DNA from 2 places in the Rhodococcus sp. RS1C4 genome. Region 1 is predicted to be linked to the other one. Evidence: riboswitches for the same ligand, from Rfam matches in the RefSeq annotation. Region 1 holds a riboswitch; the other holds the start of a gene.
What was found. A riboswitch is a leader RNA that binds a small molecule or an ion and turns the genes downstream of it on or off. The one in region 1 is predicted to bind S-adenosylmethionine.
Positions count from the first base shown of each region.

Region 2: another riboswitch for S-adenosylmethionine. It lies ahead of CH289_RS13265 (amino acid ABC transporter permease); the one in region 1 lies ahead of CH289_RS18155 (mandelate racemase/muconate lactonizing protein).

Region 1 covers NZ_NOXZ01000035.1:34,650-40,615, reverse strand. Annotated here, with positions in the region: gene CH289_RS18185 (hypothetical protein) at 1-26, opposite strand, end outside; gene CH289_RS28795 (DUF3558 family protein) at 36-533, opposite strand; gene CH289_RS18175 (hypothetical protein) at 957-1,808, opposite strand; gene CH289_RS18170 (MerR family transcriptional regulator) at 1,805-2,638, opposite strand; gene CH289_RS18165 (hypothetical protein) at 2,782-3,162, opposite strand; gene CH289_RS18160 (DUF3558 family protein) at 3,171-3,668, opposite strand; gene CH289_RS18155 (mandelate racemase/muconate lactonizing protein) at 3,773-4,204, opposite strand; SAM riboswitch class IV at 4,234-4,353, opposite strand; gene gdhA (NADP-specific glutamate dehydrogenase) at 4,816-5,966, opposite strand, start outside.
Region 2 covers NZ_NOXZ01000027.1:5,823-11,788, forward strand. Annotated here, with positions in the region: gene CH289_RS13250 (WhiB family transcriptional regulator) at 1-7, opposite strand, end outside; gene CH289_RS13255 (amidohydrolase) at 303-1,529, shown strand; gene CH289_RS13260 (DUF222 domain-containing protein) at 1,508-2,179, opposite strand; SAM riboswitch class I at 2,640-2,737, shown strand; gene CH289_RS13265 (amino acid ABC transporter permease) at 2,900-3,865, shown strand; gene CH289_RS13270 (amino acid ABC transporter ATP-binding protein) at 3,862-4,659, shown strand; gene CH289_RS13275 (ABC transporter substrate-binding protein) at 4,692-5,666, shown strand; gene CH289_RS13280 (FAD-dependent oxidoreductase) at 5,674-5,966, shown strand, end outside.

The DNA.
Region 1 (5,966 bases):
GTCGCCGGTCCGCTTGGGTCTGCCATACAAGTCTCCTAACGATGTGCGGCGGGAATAGCCGCCTCCAGGTCACGCGCGTGGGTAAGGACGATCTCGCACGCATCGACACCGTCGGCCTTCTCATACAGGGTGGTGAACAACACGACACCCGGCGATGTATCAACGACAATGTTGCAATCCCGAATAGCCGCTCCGAACTCGGTTACATACAGGTACGCGTCACGTCCGGCTAATTCAAGATCCCGACCTTCGCTGTTAGCAGGCTTCGTGCGGGCTTCATCCACCGTGTGGTCAACTGACGACATCACGGTCAACGCGTACGCGGCATCAAGACCACCCCGAGGCATGAACTCGCACCTATCCCAGTCCGGGACTTCGATGCCCTTTGCCCACCCCTCGACGCGATATTCCGGATCCAAGCCCGTTACGGCGATTGCTTCTGGCGTGATGCTGCACGGATTCCAACGTTCAGCAGCCACGGGACTGCCCTCGACACCCCCACCGCATCCGGCAAGCAGACCCAACAAAGCCATCGATGCCGCTATCCGTGTACGCACCCGACCCCCTCGATCACGTCGATCAACAGATTAGACGCAGCGACCATCGAAATGGTTCCAGTCGGGCTCCACCAACAGGCCAGGTGTCACGCACTCAACGACTAATTCGCCGACGGTGGTTTCACGAGCCGGCTCTGCCCTCGAGCCACCCCCTGTCAATGGAGACGTGGTCGCCAGAGCATCTCTCGCACACGTTGTTGCTTCTCGCACACGTTGCATCCTGTGCGAGGAACTTGAGCCTGTGCGAGAACTCAGATCAGCCGACGCGGAGCCGCGCTTTCGCTGCATGGTCTCAACCGGTCGGCGCATTACCCGGCCAAGTCGCCGAGGCAAGGCTGGCGAGTTCGAAACCTTCATCGCAAACGAATGCGGAGAGGACCGCTCCGGGGTGTCGCGTTGTCAGCGACGTGCAAACGGTGCTGCACCTCGGTGTAGTTCGGTCACCAGTGCAGCGGGGTCGTCGACATACATGCTGATACGTCTGATGGACGAGGCCTTGCGATGCTTTGGGAGCAAGGCTGGTAACCGAACTGAAATCGATTGGGCAAGCACAATATCGACGTTCGTACCGTCGACGTTGGGAAGATGCAATCGGCTCTCTGTGGCAATGGGGGTGGTTTCGCAGAACCGCCGCGACAGGGCTGCGGACGCGATGGAGCAACGCTCGATCGCGGCGATAGTCGAACCGGATTGCCGCACAACGAAATGAGTGTCGGTCAAATAGTGCGGACGGACTCGGTGGATTGCCAGATAGCCGAACACCGCGAACAAGGACCACACTGACAGCACCGCGAGTGCGATACGCAGCCACATCCATGGAAGAACGACATGAAGCACACAGATCTCTACGACGGTGACCACGCCGAAGGCAGCCGGTAGCGTCATGGTCCCGCGGTTCGACCGGAACACCAGCGCACCCGGCTCGACGTCAGCTACGCGGCCCCTGATCCACAACCACAGAGACGTGTAGGCGCGAACCTCCGCCAGAATCATCGGCCAGAATGACGAGTTCTCGGCCGTAGCGACCACCGCCGCTCTTGCATCCTCCCCGTCGCGACGGCGGGCCCGGTAGGTCGTCATCAGACCGAGCATCACGATAATGGCCAAGGGAAGTTCGACGGTGGCGAACAACAGCACGGCCTGCCCTGGCCCGAGGACTCCGGTCGCCAGGAGGATCGCATCGACAGCCAAGACAGTTGCTGCAAGCGCTTGCATGGATCGGTGGAAACTCTTCGAGGCTAATACCTTCATGAGGCGCCCTTTACAGAGCTTGACTTGCTCACGAGCGCACGTTGGACTCGGGAGACCACCTCGCGTTGAGCCGGGTCGGGGATGATCGCGTCGAGTGGGATCGGCATGCCTGTTTCACCCGACTGTGTGGTGTCGAATTCTCTGCTTGAGAATGGATCTGCCTCCTCGAACCAGGCCATCAACGTACGCGACAAACGTTCGATCATCGGTTCCGCCGAATCCAGTGACTTCCCCTCCAGACTCGACCATTCGGACAGAAGTTCGGCGTACCGGGAACGCTGCTCGTCGTCGGCGATCGACGCCGCGTAGAACGACAGAAATTCCTGCGGTGCCTTACCCGAGATGGCGAGTACCTCGAGCAAGTCACGCTCTCGCTCGAGCGCTGTGCGGACCGCAGGCGTCGGGGCGGATTCGAGAGCGCCGGCCAACAGTCCGGCGACCTTCGGAGGGAGCGCGGAGAGCGGCCGACCGCTCTCGACGTCGTCGACCATCGAGGAAAGCTTGATCAGCCGCTGTGTCAGTTTGGCGCGTTCGGCCTCGAGTGCTGCGACGAGGTCGCGTAGATCAGCGATTGTGTCGTCAGCACCCTCGATGTCAGAGGCGTCGCGCGCGAGAACCGCGGCAACCGATCCGAGCGGGACGCCGTTGGTCGCGAGCCAGCGAATGCGCATGAGCCGAACGACATCGTTCATCGTGTACTCGCGGTAGCCGTTCCCGCGCCGTTGAGGCTCGGCGAGGAGACCGAGGCGGTGGTAGTGACGCACCGTTCTCGGTGTGGTGTCGGCCGCGGTAGCGAGTTGCCCTATCTGCATGCCTTCAGTCTCAACCATGACCTAGCGTCAAGGTCAATGCCTGAATTCTGCCGCCCTACCCTGAGCCCACACACCACAACGCCCACCGGAGCTCACGTAGTTTCAACCGAGCCGACGCGTTGACCGGTTGAGACCAAGCTGCGTTTCCGTGCCGTCTGACGCTACCTAGGCCCGTCGACTTGAATGCCTCCGGCGTTTGCCTCGTCCACGTCATTTGTCGAAGTGAAGAACTTGTTGAAGACAATCTTCATTTCCTCGACGACGTCGATATGACTCTGCAACACGTCGACCATGTTGTTCTCGCCGCCATCGGCTTTGTCGGCGAAAACCTTCTGCAAGTGAAGTCCCATATTGAAGTCACCCCAGCCGGTAACGTTCCGAAGATCCCTCGCAGTTTTCTGATGCACCTTCAACTTTGCGATGTACTTGTCGCACGCTTCGTAGCAGGCGTGGGCAGCTTCCTCGTTCAGATACAACTGATTGTTGTCTGCAGCAACAGCCAGGGCCTTCCAATAGGTGACCGGTTCTCCAGGATTACTCATCGAGCCCCCTACTTCGGTGCGGCCGGAACCGCAGACTCCAGATCGTTGACGTGCCTCTTCACTACTGCGCAGGCATCCACGCCGTCGTCCATCTCATACAGCGCAGTGAACACCACAACGCCTGGCGGGACATCGATAGCGATCTTGCAGTCTCTGAGCGCATTACCGAACTCGGTAACGTACATGTAGGCATCGCGACCACCGATTGTTAGATCACGGCCGTCACGATTAGAGGGGTCGGCACGGGCTTCGTCGAGCGTGTGCTCAATCGATGACATCACGCTCAGTCCGTAGGGCGAATTCGCGCCCCCTGGAGCGCTGAACACGCACCGCGCCCAGTCCGGAACCTCGATACCGCGACCCCATCCTTCCTGACGGGTGGAGTTGTCCAACCCAGTTGCGTCCACCGCTTCTGGGGTGATGCTGCACGGATCCCAGCGCTCAGCGGCGACGGGACTGCCTTCGACACCCCCGCTGCATCCGGCAAGCAGTGCCGCTACAGCCATTGATGCCGCTATTCGTGTACGCACCCGACCCCCTCGATCACGTCGATCAACAGGTTAGACGCAATGACCATCGAAACGGTTCCGCTTCACCGCAGCGCGGTGACCTACAGGTCGGCCGGTCGTGCGAGGGATCTGACGGTCGACTCGGATGCTCGATATCCGGCCTCGTACATCCATGGCCAGTCGGCGAAGTCTTCCGGGTCGACGACGAGGGACTCGATCCCGCCGTTGCCGAGCCGTTTCGCCGGGTGGGACGGGAAGTCCTCGATCAGGTACTCACGCTGAAGACTCTGCCGGAAGATCAGCCACGTCTCCGGGGTGAAGCCAACGGCTTCCGCTCTTTTGGCGAGATCGATCCACGCGACGATGTTGGTGTAGCCGCCGTCGAGGATGTGTTGCCTTGTCGCGATCATCGCGAAGGTCCCGTACCAGATCGGCGGGTAGTCGAGCAGGGTCCGGCACCACCGTCGTCTGCGTTCCGGCGGGATCGGGTTCCACTTCGCCTGTGCCTCAGCAAGTCCGAATGGATCAGACATGACTCACCTCGTCCCGGAGGTTCGGTACCTCCATCGACTTGCTCGCCGACGGCCGTCGGTCGAGCCGGTTCTTCCCCTGGGGCACCCCTGTCGATGGAGACGGGGTTGCCGGACAGTCGGCCAGGTACCGCTGACTGTCACTCTTGAACCTGCGTCCGAGGATACTCGGCGTCGATGCGGATCAGAAGTCTATTTTTGCGATCCACTGCACTTGGATCGCCAGTCGCACACTGCGAACGGCGTGGTAGCGCTCAAGGTCCGAACGCGCACCCGGCGATCGTCGAAAACCCGATCGCGAAGGCTATTACTTCTGTGCTTTCCAGAATCCCGAGCCAACGCCGCGCTCGCTCGGTCGGCACTTGTGCGGCCAGGCTGTCCGTTGTCGGGAGAACTCGGTGCCGAACGAGGTCGTCGCGACGGGTCGAGAGCAGCCAGGTCGGTGTGCGACCGTCGCGCGCTGCCTTCGACCGCGCACCGCCGGTCAGGGAAACAATGCACTCGAACGATGTCAAGTGTCGCACCTTCGCATTCATCGCCGCCCGGACTACGGACGGCGGGTGCTGGCGATGTCTCGTCGACGTCGGGCACCGGATCACCGGCCAGTTCGAGTCTCAGACAACTCCCAGGGCGACCATTGCGTCGGCGACCTTAATGAATCCGGCGATGTTGGCGCCGTGCACGTAGTCGCCGGGCTTGCCGTATTCCGCTGCTGTTTCGATGGTCCGCGCGTGAATTCCATTCATGATCGCCGCGAGACGTTCGTCGGTGTAGTGGAAGCTCCACGAGTCGCGAGATGCGTTCTGCTGCATCTCGAGTGCTGATGTCGCGACTCCGCCTGCATTGGCGGCCTTTCCTGGAGCGAAGGCAACTCCGGCGTCACGGAACAACTGCACTGCGTCCGGAGTGGTAGGCATGTTCGCACCCTCGGCCACGACGCGCACCTGGTTGTTGATCAACACTTTTGCCGCGTCTGCATCGAGCTCGTTCTGTGTTGCCGACGGGATTGCGACATCGCACGCCACGTCCCAAATCGACCCGTCCGCCGTGAATGTCGCAGCCTTCACGGTGTCGCAATAGGCGCTGATGCGTTCGCGTCGAACTTCCTTGAGATCCTTGAGTAGTTCGAGATCGATTCCATTCGGATCGACGACGTATCCCGACGAATCCGAGCATGCAACGACCTTGCCGCCCAGCTGATGTACTTTCTCGATCGCGTAGATCGCGACGTTGCCCGAGCCGGAGACCACCACGGTTTTGCCGTCGAGCGAGGTCCCGAGGGTTTCCAGCATGTCGGCAACGAAGTAGGCGGCACCGTATCCCGTCGCCTCACGCCGCACCTGAGACCCTCCCCAGGACGTTCCCTTGCCGGTGAGCACTCCCGACTCGTACGAGTTGGTGAGTCGTTTGTATTGGCCGAACAGGTAGCCGATTTCGCGTCCGCCGACGCCGATGTCTCCGGCGGGCACGTCGGTGTATTCGCCGATGTGACGATGCAGCTCGGTCATGAACGACTGACAGAAGCGCATGACCTCGGCGTCGGATCGGCCTTTCGGATCGAAATCCGCGCCGCCTTTCCCGCCGCCGATGGGAAGTCCGGTAAGTGAGTTCTTGAAGATCTGCTCGAAGCCCAGGAACTTGACGATGCCGAGGTTGACGCTGGGGTGAAAGCGCAGGCCGCCCTTGTACGGTCCGAGCGCGCTGTTGTACTGCACTCGGAATCCGCGGTTGACGTGTACGGACCCGGAATCGTCGACCCACGGGA
Region 2 (5,966 bases), on a different contig from region 1:
GGGCCATGAACCGATGATGGCGTTCCTGCAGACCACGGAGAAGGTTTCGAATCATCGAGCGTCTAATGATGGAGTGAACATCTGGTGACCGCGTAGGGCAACGGTGTTCAGTGGTGACAGCGCCTCTACCGAGACCGGCAATAGAATCAGCCTGATTCTGAGTTTACCGAGTGCGCGAAAAGCATTGTCTTCGTGGGCCTTCGATGCACTTGTGCACTTCTCTTGTCGTCGAATTCAGGGAGATGTGAAGGTACGGGAACTAACCTCCTGACCGAAGTGTCTTCACTCGACGGGAGATCTGGATGACGACGTTGGCGGCGGTGCGGCCATCTCGACTGCGCGAACTGTACGAGGATTTCCACCGTTGGCCGGAGGTGGCGTTCCAGGAGAGACGGACTACGGCCGTGATCGCCGACGAGTTACGCGGCCGCGGACTTCACGTGTCCACGTCGGACACCGTGACCGGTCTCGTCGCGACGCTGGAGAACGGGCCGGGGCCGGTGGTCGGCCTTCGCGCGGACATAGATGCGCTGCCCATCGCGGAGCAGACGGGCGTTCCGTACGCGAGCACTACCGGTGCGATGCATGCCTGTGGCCACGATGTTCACATCACGTCGCTGATCGGCACGATCGACAGGCTCCTGGCGGTACGGGACCGGTGGTCGGGCACCGTCGTCGCGATCTTCCAGCCTGCGGAGGAGGTCGGATCGGGGGCACGCGCGCAGTTGGCGTCGGGAATCTTCGACGATCATCCGACCCCGCACATCGTGCTCGGGCAGCATGCCAGCGGCGCACTTGCTCCGGGCACCGTCGGGTCACGGCCCGCGGTGTTGCAAGCCGCTGCCGATACCTGGCAGATAACTCTGCGCGGCGACGGTGGGCATGCGGCCGGTCCGCACAAGACCGTCGATCTCGTCGTGCTGGCGGCGTCGATGATCCTGCGTTTGCAGACCATCGTGTCCAGGGAGGTTCCGCCGAACGAGACTGCGGTGGTATCGGTGGGCACGATTCATGCGGGCACCGTCAGCAACATCCTTCCCGACGAATTGACGTTCACCGTCAACGCTCGGTCGTTCACCGAGGAGGTGCGGTCTCTGATCGAGCGATCCGTGCGTCGAATCGTCGTTGCCGAAGCCCAGGCCAGCGGCCTCCAGGCAGAACCCGAATTCGAGCACACGGTGCACTTCCCGCTGAACGTCAACGACGTCGCCGCATTCGAGACCGTTCGATCGGCGCTCGAAACCGAGTTCGGCGAGCACGGCTTCACCGTGGTCGACCCGGTCACCGGTTCGGAGGACTTCGGCGAATACGGCACCAGTTTCGGTGTCCCGTCTGTCTATTGGTACTTCGGCACCGGTCTGGCGGAAGAAGTGGCGAGCAGGGTTCCGGTGCCGAACGGTCACAGCCCCTGGTACGCGCCCGACCCCGACGTCGCCATCGACGTCGGGGTGCGAGCGTTCACCTCGGTTGCGCTCGCAGCGTTGAATTCGGTCGTGCCGCCTGTTCGTCAGAACGGCGGCGGCCGGTAGCGTTCACGCGCGGTCACGACTGCGCGATGTTCGAGGAATCGTTCTCGGAGGAAAATCGCGTCGGCACGTGCCGTGGGGTCTGTCAGTCGCGCGATGTCACCGAGCGACGGCACGTAGGCAGCCCGATCGGTGTCGGCCACGTCGCCGTATTCGCTGTACTCACCGATGTACGTTTCCCACCACGTGGGTGCATACAGCTCGTCGGGTGGATCGCCGGTGGGGGCGGTCGGTCGGGGCGTGCGTGTGCGTTTGTTCTTGCGCGCGGGTACACCGTTGCCCGGGACCATCACCGTGCCTGCGATCTCGTCGAGAACCGAATTGCATTCCACGCCTTCGAGAGCGGTCATCTTTGCGAACAGAGTGGCCATTCCGTCGGCGCCGTGCTTGATCGATGCGCATGGTTCTTCCGATTCTGTTGCCTTGCGTGCCGCCAGTGCTTCGGCCTCGTTGTAGTCGAACCAGTGCGCCCAGATGCGCTCGCGCAATCGACGGATACTGCACCGACGTGCAGAGGCCAGAACATCTGCTTCGATCCCGCGGACGGTGTTGTCGCTCGCTTTCGACAGCACGAGCGCGATGGTGCGAACCCGTTGATAGTCGAGGTCGCCCGCTCTGAATGCGTCGAGGATGGCCGGGAGTCGCTCCTCCAAATTCCCTGCCCACGATCAGTCTCTCGCGAGTCGCTGTGCGCGACAGAGCAAGAGTCACCGAGGCCTCGCATTCGACGGCTCGCTGCGCGAGTGTCACGTCCGCTTCGCCGCCCTGGCTGTGGATATCCGCCTCGGTGGCCAGCCTGAACTCTCCGAGTGCGTACAGGCCGCGGATCAGTTCGGCCGAAGCTCGGTTTTCGGCCCTGCGTGACTCTGCAAGGCCGTCGAGGATATGCGCAGCCGCGTCGGCCTCGCTCCGTACCCGCTCTTCGATGCCCCCCGGCTTCCCCATGGCTTCGAAGGTACTCGAACAAGTGTTCGATTGCAACGCACTCCGAATAATCCGTCTTCCTGGATGCAAGGTTTGAAATCAGGGTGATTCGAACCCTAACGTCAAGCGCCGCTGCACAAATCGGTTGCGCTGACTTGACGGTTGCACTATCGAGCGAATACATTCCTGTCACCATCCAGAGCGACCGAGAGACCTTGGCTCTACGACGTCGCAGCAACCCCCTGCCTCACGGTAGGTGTGGGTGCTACCGCCAGGACCGATGGAGGACACATGAACAGCGCACCGCTGTACCGGACCGAGTGGCGTCGTCTGCACGTCGACCTGTGCCGTATCGCGACGTACTGCTGTAGCTAGCGCGCTACCCGCATCGCACCACCCCTCGCTCTACTTACCTCGGCAAAGGTTTCGATCATGCATGCTCACACCCGGTGGATCCGGTGACTCAATTGGACGCGCGGCCCGCCGCCGCAGAACCGACCGTCGACGACGAAGATCTGATCGTCGCCAAGAAATGGCACCCGTGGCGCTGGATCGTCAGCGTGGTGGTTCTCGTACTCGTGGCGCAGTTCGTCCACGGTCTGGCCACCAACCCGGGCTGGGATTGGACGACGTTCGCTCAGTACTTCACGGCGGCGTCGGTCATGTCCGCGCTGTGGTTGACGATTCAGCTGACGTTCTGGGGCACGCTGATCGGGTTCGCGATCGGTATCGGTCTTGCTGTCGCTCGGTTGTCCAACAACCCTGTTCTGCAGGTCATTTCGTGGTTCTACATCTGGGCGTTCAGGTCCATTCCGCTGATCGTGCAGCTTCTGTTCTGGTTCAACATCGCGTACCTGTATCAGACATTGACGCTCGGAATTCCCTTCGGTCCTGCGTTCTTCGAGTTCAACGTCAACAACGTCATCAGTGGATCGACGGCCGCGATCATCGGTCTTGCTCTTCATCAGGCTGCGTACTCGGCCGAGATCGTCCGTGCCGGCATCATCTCGGTGGACCAGGGCCAACTCGAAGCCGCTGCCGCGCTGGGTATCCCGAAGCGGCGCGAGTTCTTCAAGATCGTTCTGCCACAGGCGATGCGGGGCATCCTGCCGAATGCCGCGAACGAGGTGATCAGCCTCTTCAAGGGGACCTCGATCGTGTCCGTCATGGCGATCGCCGAGCTGTTCTACCAGGTGCAGGTCATTTACGGCCGTAACGGCCGCGTCGTTCCGTTGCTCATGGTCGCGACGGTCTGGTACATCATCTTGACCTCGGTTCTGTCCGTCGTGCAGTTCTACGTCGAACGGCACTACGCCAAAGGCGCGGTGCGGACCATTCCCCTGACACCGATCCAGAAGATTCGCAAGCGGGTTGCCGAGATCACCGCACCGCCGCGCGGAGGAGCAACGCGATGACGACGCTCGACGCCACCACGCCCACCGAGAACAGCAAGTACGCCGTCGAGGTCCGGGGCGTGCACAAGTCCTACGGACCACTCGAGGTCCTCAAGGGTGTCGACCTCGTCGTCCGGCCCGGTGAGGTGACGGTGATCATCGGTCCCTCCGGGTCGGGCAAGTCGACGCTGTTACGCAGCCTCAACCACCTCGAGAAGGTCGATCAGGGAACGGTCCGTGTCGACGGCGACCTCGTCGGATACCGTCGTCGGGGCAACAAACTGCACGAGCTCAGCAACAAGGACATCCTGAAGCAGCGCTCGCAGATCGGTTTCGTGTTCCAGAACTTCAATCTGTTTCCGCACCTGACCGTTCTCGAGAACGTGCTCGAAGCTCCGGTGTCCGCGCAGAAGCGCAAGCGTGCCGACGTGGAACCCGAGGCGCTCGCCCTTCTCGAGCGCGTCGGGTTGAAGGACAAGGCACACGACTATCCACGACGCCTGTCGGGCGGGCAGCAGCAGCGTGTGGCGATCGCACGCGCACTTGCTCTGCGTCCCAAAGTGATTCTGTTCGACGAACCGACGTCGGCCCTCGACCCCGAGCTGGTCGGAGAGGTACTCGAAGTCATCCGAGGACTGGCCCGTGAAGGCGCGACCCTGGTGATCGTGACCCACGAGGTCGGATTCGCCAAGGAAATCGCCGACACCGTCGTCTTCATGGATGCCGGGCAGGTCGTCGAACGAGGCACTCCTTCCGAACTGCTCGACAATCCACAGGAACCGCGCACCAAAGCTTTTCTCGCGCACGTTCTCTAGACCTCCACACCCACACAACACAAGGAACAACCATGCCCAGATTCAACCGGGGACTTCTTGTCCTCGCGTCTGCACTCTCTGCTGCGGCCGTGACCCTCACCGCATGCAGCGAGCCGGCGGCGGAATCCGAGGTGGTGACCGAGACAGGTCAGACCTTCGATCTCTCGCCGGAGCAGGAAGGCCGAGTCCACGCCGACAAGGTGGACGACATCGCAGCCAAGGTTCCGCAGGCGATCCGTGACAGCGGCGTGCTGACCATCGCCGGAACATCCGGAACTGCCCCGCCGCTGCGCTTCTACGCCACCGACGACACCACCGTCGTCGGATCCGAGGTCGACTTCGGCATCCTCATTGCCGACATCCTGGGATTGAAGCCCGAGATCACCGTCGCCGACTGGGCGCAGAACTTCGTCAAGATCGACTCGGGCGAGAACGACGTCTTCATCTCGAACGTCACGGTCACCGAGGAGCGCAAGGACAAGTACGACTTCGCGACGTACCGTCTGGACAACCTCGCGTTCGAGACGCAGAAGGACACGGACTGGACTGTCGACAAGCGAGAGGACATCGCGGGCAAGAAGATCGGTGTCGGATCGGGTACCAACCAGGAGCAGCTGCTGGTGGAGTGGAACGAGGCCAACATCGCCGACGGGTTGGCTCCGGCCGAGATCGCCTACTACCAGAACACGTCCGACTATTACCTCGCACTGTCTTCCGGTCGCATCGACGGCTACGTCGGGCCGAACCCGAGCGCTGTCTATCACGCTGCCACCAGTGGCGAGAGCAAGATCATCGGCACGGTCTCCGGAGCAGGCGACGCTTTGCAGGGTGAGATCGCCGTGACGACGAAGAAGGACAACGGGCTCATCGAGGCCGTGCAGGAGGCGATCGACCATGCGATCGAGACCGGTGATTACCAGAAGGTCATCGACCGGTGGGGCCTGAAGGACGAGGCAGTCACCGAATCGGTCGTCAACCCGCCGGGTCTGCCGCGCAAGGCTGGATAATCGGTACATGAACGTAGTAGTCGTCGGTGGCGGAGTGATCGGTGCGGCGTCCGCCTGGGTGCTCGCACGGCGTGGCCACCGCGTCACCCTGCTGGAACAATTCGCGCCGGGCCATCGTAACGGCGCGTCACACGGAACTTCCCGCATCTTCCGTCATGCCTACGCCGACGACTACTACGTCGACCTCGCCGCGCGTGCGTACACACTGTGGCGAAAGCTCGAAAACGAGACCGCTACAGAGCTACTGACGCTCACGGGCGCCGTCGATCACGGTGCACCCGTCATCGTGACTCCGCGCGT